DNA from 3 places in the Photobacterium sp. Alg240-V54 genome. Region 3 is predicted to be linked to each of the others. Evidence: riboswitches for the same ligand, from Rfam matches in the RefSeq annotation. Region 3 holds a riboswitch; each other region holds the start of a gene.
The links. Region 3 has a riboswitch for lysine ahead of G6R09_RS12340 (Na+/H+ antiporter NhaC family protein). Riboswitches for the same ligand answer to the same signal wherever they lie in the genome.

Region 1: another riboswitch for lysine. It lies ahead of G6R09_RS07260 (Na+/H+ antiporter NhaC family protein); the one in region 3 lies ahead of G6R09_RS12340 (Na+/H+ antiporter NhaC family protein).
Region 2: another riboswitch for lysine. It lies ahead of lysC (lysine-sensitive aspartokinase 3); the one in region 3 lies ahead of G6R09_RS12340 (Na+/H+ antiporter NhaC family protein).

The regions. Positions count from the first base shown of each region.
Region 1 covers NZ_UNRL01000002.1:385,990-389,261, forward strand. Annotated here, with positions in the region: gene G6R09_RS07250 (lytic transglycosylase domain-containing protein) at 1-239, shown strand, start outside; gene G6R09_RS07255 (H-NS family nucleoid-associated regulatory protein) at 448-843, opposite strand; lysine riboswitch at 1,221-1,398, shown strand; gene G6R09_RS07260 (Na+/H+ antiporter NhaC family protein) at 1,499-3,091, shown strand; gene G6R09_RS07265 (thymidine kinase) at 3,266-3,272, shown strand, end outside.
Region 2 covers NZ_UNRL01000006.1:163,740-167,011, forward strand. Annotated here, with positions in the region: gene G6R09_RS15310 (PglL family O-oligosaccharyltransferase) at 1-54, shown strand, start outside; gene G6R09_RS15315 (alanine--glyoxylate aminotransferase family protein) at 108-1,226, opposite strand; lysine riboswitch at 1,433-1,614, shown strand; gene lysC (lysine-sensitive aspartokinase 3) at 1,722-3,095, shown strand; gene metH (methionine synthase) at 3,164-3,272, opposite strand, start outside.
Region 3 covers NZ_UNRL01000004.1:126,967-130,238, forward strand. Annotated here, with positions in the region: gene G6R09_RS12335 (VOC family protein) at 1-358, opposite strand, end outside; gene G6R09_RS12340 (Na+/H+ antiporter NhaC family protein) at 460-2,043, opposite strand; lysine riboswitch at 2,127-2,301, opposite strand; gene ccoP (cytochrome-c oxidase, cbb3-type subunit III) at 2,454-3,272, opposite strand, start outside.

The DNA.
Region 1 (3,272 bases), on a different contig from region 3:
GTTATGAAGGCACTGAAACTGAAAAAGGCAAAACATTAGCACAATGGCAGCAATTAGGTGTGATGAGTAATAGTCATGGCGCATTACCAAATGCTGATATTCAGGCGTGGTTAATTCAACCTGATGGTGGTGAAGGTAAATCATATTTAATATATGAAAATTACCGAACATTACTAAAATGGAATCGCTCACATTATTTTGCTTTGGCAGTAAGTGCATTAGCTGATCGTATTCAATAGATTAATTATTATTGGCCCTAATATACAAATCCAGATGGTAACTAAAAAGTCAGGCATAAGAGTCTGGCTTTTTTGTTATATTAATGAACAACTAGAAATGTTGATTTATTCTTATTGAGGATATTTGAATTAAGATAGATTTCTTATTTGTAACAATAGAAATAAAAAAAGCCTAAATAATTTAGGCTTTTTTCTTTATTCTTTTATATTAGATTTCAAACTCTTCAAGAGCTTGACCATCATCTAATGCTTTCTTTAGGGCACTAGGTGTACGACCTTGGCCTGTCCATGTTTTTTCATCGCCATTTTCATCAATGAATTTATATTTAGCTGGACGGCTAGCACGTTTTGTTTTTGGTGCTTTAGCTAAGCTAGCGAGTAATTCTTCAGGGTCAATACCATCAGCTAAAAGCATTTCACGATATTGAGCTAGTTTTTCATTACGCTCATTTTCTTTTGCTTGTTCTTCAGCTTCTGCTTCAGAACGTTCAGTCACAACTGTTGTTAGTTTATCTAACGCTTCTTCAAGTTGTTCTAGTGTATATTCACGAGAAAGTGCGCGTAAGCTTCGTAGATTTAAAAGCGCTTTCATTGCATCAGACATTTTATATTTCCTGTTATTTTTAATTAACTGTAAATAATAATAGCAGCGTTAAAACATTTTTTGCAATAGTAATACTTTTATACATTCTGTGTAAAACATTTTAATCATTTCTTTATTTAAAAAGCTTTTATATTCGTTATATGCCGATATTTATAAAATCCATCTTTGTTAATAGTATAAATACAAGCAAAATAGTTTTGGTTATTGTTACATCACTTTATATGAGAAATGATAATAAACTTTAAAATGTTATGCTACTTCATTGTTATTGGGTGGTTATAGTTATAAGTGGTCTATTTGTTTGGGTTATTGTTAAGATTTGTAATTTACAGTGTTGCAAAATTGCGCTATTTACGTAGAATGATTGGTTCCTTAACGATAAGGGTAGAGGCGCATTGTTTATCAGTAATTAATACGAGGGTGATACCGATGACTATTAGTGAAAGGGAGTAATGCCGAAGTAAGAAATCATCATCAAATATTCTTACTGGGGTTGCATTGAATAAGTGTAACACTGCCATAGTAAAGACAAAACTATGGAGCGCTACTGTGGAGGCAGGGAAGGCTAACCTTCTTTCCTTATACTCAAATTAATATGCCATGTGGCTATATCAAGCAGTAGATCTTCTAACCAAAACTGGTTGTCGTAGAGATCATAACTTTGATAGATTATTCCCATTCTTTAACATCCATTATTCCGCCATTAGTTGCACTTGGCTTAGCTATTTTAACCCGTAGAGTATTACTGTCTTTGGGTACTGGAGTAGTACTTGGAGCGCTATTTCTTAACGATTTTTCTGTTTCAAATACAGGTGGCTACCTTGCAACATCAGTAAAAGGACTGTTCATTGCTGATGGTGATATTAATACTTGGAATATGAGTATTGTACTATTTTTAATATTGCTAGGAATGACCACTGCATTATTGACCCTTTCTGGCGGGACTCGTGCTTTTGCGGAATGGGCCCAAACAAAAATTAAAACTAAACGTGGAGCAAAATTATTAGCTGCCTTCTTAGGGGTATTCATTTTTGTTGACGATTATTTTAATAGTCTTGCAGTGGGTTCTATTGCGCGTCCTGTAACTGACCGATATCAGGTATCACGTTCAAAGCTTGCTTATATTCTTGATTCAACGGCCGCACCTATGTGTGTACTAATGCCAGCATCAAGTTGGGGTGCATATATTATTACTTTGATTGGCGGTATTTTAGTGACTCATGGGGTCACAGAATATACCCCACTGAGTGCTTTTATGACCCTCGCTCCGATGAACTTTTATGCGATCTTCGCTTTAGCTATGGTATTTGTGGTGGCATGGTTCCAATGGGATATTGGACCGATGCGCAAGCATGAACTTGCTGCTAGCCGTGGATGTGGCACTGACGCAGGTGGAGATGTTGACGAGCAAGCTAAAGATTTAACCGAAGAGCTTGATATTAAAGAAAGTCAGCATGGACGAGTCGGTGACTTAGTATGGCCTATTATTATCCTTATTATAGCGACGTTCTTTTTTATGGTGTTTACCGGCTATCAAGTACTCGCTGCTGAAGGAAAGCCGTTTGCACTATTAGGCGCTTTTGAAAATACCAATGTTGGCGAGGCGCTGTGTTTAGGCGGTGCATTTGGTCTAGTCGCTGCTATTATTCCTGTCTTACGTCAACGTATTGCTTATTCTGATATAGGTCACACCTTATGGATTGGTGCTAAATCGATGTTTGGTGCGATTTTAATTCTCTTGTTTGCATGGAGTATCGGCAGTGTGATTGGCGATATGAAAACAGGTCAATATTTATCAACCTTAGTACAAGGTAATATTAATCCAGCATTATTGCCAATGCTCCTGTTTTTATTATCTGGCATTATGGCTTTCTCTACCGGAACCTCATGGGGCACCTTTGGTATTATGTTACCAATAGCGGGTGATCTTGCGGGCGCAACTGAAATTAGTTTAATGCTACCAATGCTTGCTAGTGTGCTTGCAGGTTCTGTATTTGGTGATCATTGTTCGCCTATCTCTGATACAACAATTTTGTCATCAACAGGCGCACGTTGTCACCATATTGATCACGTCGCTACACAACTGCCTTATGCATTATCTGTTGCATTTATTTCTGCGATTGGATTTTTAGTTTTAGGTATAACAGACTCATTAGCTCTGGCATTTTTAGCTGCGGTAACGGCTTTTACATTAATGTGTTTTTTCTTAGCTTGGCTGTCACGCCAACCCAAGAAAGCGTCGGTATAGAATTTGGCGATATTAAAATAACCCAATGGGTGTAAATTGAGCCAGTTGATGATCTCAGCTGGCTTTTTTTATAACAACAATAGCAGTTGTTGATATCGGCACTTTTAATTGATGGTTATTTTATGTAGCATCGGCGCGATTTTTTAATGCAATCAATATTACTAGGAAAGCCTAATGGCCC
Region 2 (3,272 bases), on a different contig from region 3:
CCAGGACTCACACTGCCTAGCGCTGCCACAGCCACAGTTCCATCAAAAAAATAATCTAGCGGCCATCAATGGTAACCCAAATTACCATTGATGGTTCATTTGCTGCGTTATTTCAAAGTGCTTTCAAGTGCTTTAAGACACAAGGCGACATTCTCGCTGCGTGCGGTGTAGCCCATCAATCCAATCCGCCATGCCTTACCGGCTAATGTGCCTAACCCGGCACCGATTTCAAGATTATAACGCTCCAATAAGGTTGATCTAACCGCGCCATCATCAACCCCTTCAGGAATATAAACCGCATTAAGCTGTGGCAATCGATATGCCTCTTCAACCACAAATCGAATCCCTAAGGCTTGCAATCCCGTCTTTAACTCAATATGGGCTCGTTGATGACGCTGCCACGCTTGCTCTAAACCTTCATTGTGTAACAGCACTAGCGCTTCATGTAGTGCATATAAACTGTTCACTGGCGCGGTATGGTGATAACTACGCTTACCTTCACCACTCCAATAACCCAAGACTAAACTTTGATCCAAAAACCAACTTTGCACTGCTGTTTTGCGCTGTTGTATTTTAGCGATCGCTTTTTCAGAAAAGGTTAATGGCGATAGCCCCGGCACACATGATAAACATTTTTGACTGCCTGAATAAACCGCATCAAGTTGCCACTCATCCACCAGCAAAGGTACACCACCTAATGATGTCACCGCATCAACAATGGTTAAGCACTGATGTTTACGAGCAATTTCTGCGATTGTTTTGGCATCACTCAACGCACCGGTTGAGGTTTCGGCATGTACAAAAGCAACGACTTTAATCTCAGGATCAGCCTGTAATGCTTGCTCAACTAAGGCAGGAGATACCGGCTCACCCCAAGCATTATCAACCATGATCGCGACACCGCCACAGCGTTCAACGTTCTCCCGCATACGATCGCCAAACACGCCATTGCGACAAACTAATACCTTATCACCAGCTTCAACCAAATTAACAAAACACGCTTCCATACCCGCACTACCTGGGGCTGAGACGGCAATGGTAAAGCTATTGTTAGTTTGAAAGGCGTATTGTAATAACTGCTTAAGCTCATCCATCATTTTAATAAATAACGGATCGAGGTGACCAATTGTCGGTCGGCTCAATGCTTGTAAAACTTGCGGATAAATATCGGAAGGTCCCGGCCCCATAAGAATTCGTTGTGGGGGCATAAAACTGGTGATAGACATAGATTCAACTCCATTAAATCATGATTATTATCAATAAGGTGATGGCTCGATTGTGGTTATTACAGAGTATTAGAGCAATACCAAAGCCGCAAGTAACAACCCAAAATCCTGTTAGCTACGCATACTTTTTGTTAACCATCGAGAAATCATCATTTAACAATTGACAACTACGACGCATTTCCTATTCAATAACAACAGTGTTTATTCACTACAGAAGAGGTGCGTTACCCAGGTATTAATAGTGTAGGGCCCAACCCTAATACATTATTAAGAGGGGGAGTAACGCCGAGATACAAGGTGTTTGGGGCGCAATGTATCGGCTATGAAAGTTGAATCTTTCAGGCTGTCATCTAAGTCAGGTTGACTATGATGGGGAGCTTCTGGGTAGCCGCAACCCGCGTTACTGCCTATTACCTCCTCGACAATGGACGTCGGGAATTCTTCCGAAGTAAAGAACCTATCTTGCAGCATTTACGATCAAGGGAGAACACCGTAATGAGCATTACTCCAGCACCAACTACAGATCCACTCATTGTGGCTAAGTTTGGTGGCACCAGTGTCGCCGATTATGCCGCAATGTGCCGTAGCGCCAATATCGTTATCGCCAATCCAAACACTAAAATTGTCTTAATTAGTGCTTGCTCTGGCGTGACTAATTTACTGGTTGAATTAGCCACTGGCATCAGTGATAGCGTCTTACGCCAACAGCATTTGCAACAACTGGCTACTATTCATCAGCAAATCATTAATCAGTTACAGCAGCCACAGACAGTTAGCGCTGCCATTGATACGTTATTAGATGATGTTGCTTCTGCTGCTGCACAAGCGGCGATTAAACCGTCATCACAACTTACCGATCAATTAGTTAGTCATGGTGAGCTATTATCAACCCACTTATTTAATCAAATATTAATTGAACTGGGTGCTACTGCGGTTCGGTTTGATATTCGCAATGTAATGCGTACTGATGCTCAATTTGGCAAAGCGGTTCCACAGCCTGAATGTATTCGTCAATTAGCTCAACAGCATCTGTTACCACTGTTAGCAACTCAAGTGGTGGTTTCACAAGGTTTTATAGGCAGTGATGACCAAGGTAATACCACCACTCTTGGTCGAGGAGGCAGTGATTACAGCGCCGCCTTAATCGCAGAAGCCGTTGATGCTAGCACTCTAGAAATCTGGACCGATGTACCAGGCATGTATACCACCGATCCACGCATTACTGCTGCAGCCAAGCCGATTAAAGAAATCAGCTTTAGTGAAGCCTCTGAAATGGCTAACTTTGGCGCCAAAATTCTCCACCCATCGACACTAGTTCCTGCAGTAAGACAGCAGATCCCGGTTTTTGTCGGCTCATCAAAAGCCCCTCAGCAAGGGGGAACATGGATTCGAAAAACCGTCGATCAAGCACCGCTCTTTCGCGCATTAGCACTGCGGGGTAATCAAACCATGGTGACGTTAACCAGTCTTAATATGTTTCATGCTTACGGCTTTCTCGCTGAAGTGTTTCGTATTTTGGCTGAGCATAAAATCTCGGTCGATTTAATTACCACTTCCGAAGTTAGCGTTTCATTAACGCTCGATCAAACAGATACAGGCGGCGGAGCACCGACATTACCAATAGCTGTCGTTGAACAACTCAACCAATTGTGTCGAGTAGAGATTGAACAAGGGTTATCGTTAGTGGCCTTAATTGGTAATCGTATGAGTGACAGCAAAGGCTCAGCTAAACACATTTTTGGCGCGCTTGATGCTTATAACTTACGCCTCATTTGTTATGGTGCCAGCCCGCATAATCTGTGTTTCTTAGTTAATGAAATCGATGCAAAATCTGTGGTGAACACGCTTCATCAGCAATTGTTAGAATAATCACTTCAACGCACACAACAAAAAGGCGCAATGGTTGCGCCTTTTCTTATTTTAGCCTAGTGATTATGTTACAGGTTCGGCCCTAACCACTTTTCAGCTTCAATCAAATCCCAGCCTTTACGATCGGCATAACTTGCCAACTGATCGTGTTGGATCTGCGCAACCGCAAAATAGCGC
Region 3 (3,272 bases):
TACCATCAGGTGAACGAACAAATGCCATATGACCATCACGTGGTGGGCGATTAATCGTTACACCGTTATCTTGTAGCTGTTGGCATAATTGATAAATATCATCAACGCGAAATGCAAGATGACCAAAGTTACGCCCACCGCTATAAGCTTCAGTATCCCAATTATAGGTTAATTCTAACAGTGGTGATTGAGTTTGGGCTGCCGCTTGTGCTTGAGATGGTGCGGCTAAAAAGACCAGCGTGAAACGTCCACGTTCACTTTCTTTTCGGTGCGTTTCAATGAGCCCTAATTGTTGGCAGTAAAAGTCCAGTGAGGCATTTAAATCACTGACACGTACCATTGTGTGTAAATATTCCATTGCTTATCTCCTGATCAAAAAAATCCCCGCGGTTTTGTGCTATAGAATAAATCAAATAAGCACAAAAACGAACGGGGATTATTCTTAAATAGCGGCTGTTTTTAATTTACAGCTGCGATTAATTGTTGTTTCTTATCTTGGCGAACGTGGTAAACGCAGCATCCAACGAACCATACTGAACTTACAGCGATACCAATCACAGTAGAGCCTGTGATCCCCATTGCTAAGTAACCTAGGAAAGCACCAAAGGCAACGGTTAATGCATACGGTAACTGAGTCATTACGTGATCCATATGGTGACTACCTGCACCCGTTGCTGACAAAATACTGGTGCTTGAGATAGGCGAGCTGTGATCACCAAATACTGATCCTGCTAATACCGCTGATAACATAGGCATTAATAAGTTAACGTCACTCGCGATTGCCATATCACCTGCGAGAGGCAACATGATACCAAATGTACCCCAGCTGGTGCCGGTGGCAAAAGACATACCACATGATAGTAAGAACACTAATGCAGGTAGTAGCGCAACAGGCAGACCATACTTTGTTAATGATGCTAAGTATTGGCCTGTTTCCATATCACTTACAACAGTACCAATTGTCCATGCAAATAACAGAATGATAATAGCTGGCATCATCGCTTGAATACCTTGAGGTGCAGCCGTTAACCATGTTTTTAGTGGTAGCTTTAAGCGTAATGCTAATACAATAGATACTGCCAGACTACATAGCGCGGCGTACACTAATGATGAACCGACATCAGTATGTTCGATTGAACCAATTAAGCTAAATGGTTGGCCTTTAGTGGCTAACACATCAGCACCACTGATGATCATAAATACAATACTAGAAACCGTTAGGGTTAGAATTGGTAATACCATATCGATCATGGTGCCATTACCTTCACCTTCAGTGGTGATTTCTAATCCTTTTGGATGACCTTTTGCTTGATCCCAAAGTTGCCCCTCACGTGCACGTTGTTCGTGTTTACGCATTGGACCAATATCAAGTTGGAACGTGATCACTACCAGCACCATCAATAAAGTAAATACAGCATAGAGATTCATTGGAATCATCTGTACAAACAATGAAATAGGGCTCGTTTCTGTAATGTCATTGGTCACTAAAATGCCACCAAGGATAGCAATAATATATGCACCCCATGATGAAATAGGCGTGATAACACATACAGGTGCCGCGGTTGAATCTAGCAAATAAGCCAGTTTTGCACGCGAAATTTGAAAACGGTCGGTTACTGGGCGGCAAATAGGTCCAACAGACAGACTGTGGAAAAAGTCATCAATAAAGAAAGCAAATACCATCATACCAGTTAGGATATTGGCACTGCGACGATCTTTACAACGACGTACACCCCATTCAGCAAATGCTTTGGTTGCACCTGTTGCGGTCATTAAGCTAATCAAGCCTCCCAGTAATAACATAAACAATAACATGTTAACGTTACTGGTGTTGATAGCGCCATCAGCCCAAACTAAGCCAAGAATTTGATGTAAAAGATATTGTAGTGCTGCGAGTGGGTTGTAATTATTTAGAAGGATTGATCCTGCAATAATGCCCGCGCCTAAGGATAACAATACGCGGCGGGTAGTAATTGCAAGAATAACTGCCAGTAGTGCGGGTACCACTGATAGTAGTGAATCAGAATATTGGATTAAATTCATGGATCTCTTAAACACCTATAATAAGGTGGAGATCTACCGAAAGGATAGAGAAACAGATTTCTTGAGAAATAATACTTCTTATCCCTTAGGGTAGCGCTCCATAGACAACATAACTATGGCAGTTCTGCACTTATTCAATACAGAACCAGCGACTATTGATGACTCAACAATCACTTCGGCGCTGACTCCTTTCTTCGATTTTCATTGGGGATCTCCCTCCAACCGAATACTCTTAGGCAGCGCGCCTCTACTCAAAGGATTAAGATTTGACTATACCTAGATATTTCCCACAAGCAATAAAAAATAACGCTTAATTGTGTAATAGGCGTAAAATGCAGCATTTCAACTAACTGATTTTAGTTTCAATCAGTTAGCGAGAGTTTATTTCGTTATTGTTGCATATTATCTCATTATTCTAGATCATTACTCATAGGTTGAGTCATATTATGGATATTACCTGCAAATCCCGCTTTAGTAAGATCTTTACGAATTGTCGTGACTTGATTTTCTGTAACGGGAATGTCTCTGCCGCCTAATTTTTGACGTACAAAAGTGATTAGCTGGGCCAAATCAGCATCATTTAATACCGTATTGAAACTACTCATAGGCATAAAATCAATTTCCTGCTCTAAATAGTTCGGTGTAAGACCTCGAATGGTGACGGCAATGGTGTCATAAGGGTCTTTGTGCATAATAATACCATTATTGAGTAACGTCGGCGCTATACCTTCACGACCTTTACCATCAGCGCCATGGCAAGCACCACAGGTTTGAATGTACAACCCATAAAGCCGTTGTTCTTGCTGACGAATATCCGTTGGTGGCGTGGTTGCCAAATCACTTAAATCTGGGTTTTGAACATTTACTTGAGCTGGAATTAAATTACCAAAACCGGGTGGGTTGAGTTGCCCAACTGATTTATCAAGCACATTATATTTATCGCCAGTAATAAGATATTCAGCAATAGCACTGACATCATCACGGGTTAAATAGCGAGTGCTGTTTTTGACAACTTCAGCCATGCCACCAAATGCGGTGCCTTTTTCTGAATGACCTGTTTTCAGAAAATCGGTAAGGGAATCAATTGTCCAACGATCTTGATAAAGCTCCGTTGCGGTAATATCAGGTGCCATCCAACCATCAATTAAATTACCTTGGAACAGTTTTTCGGCAATTAAAGCTTGGGCGATATTTCGTGGAGTATGACATTCTGAACAGTGACCTAAGCC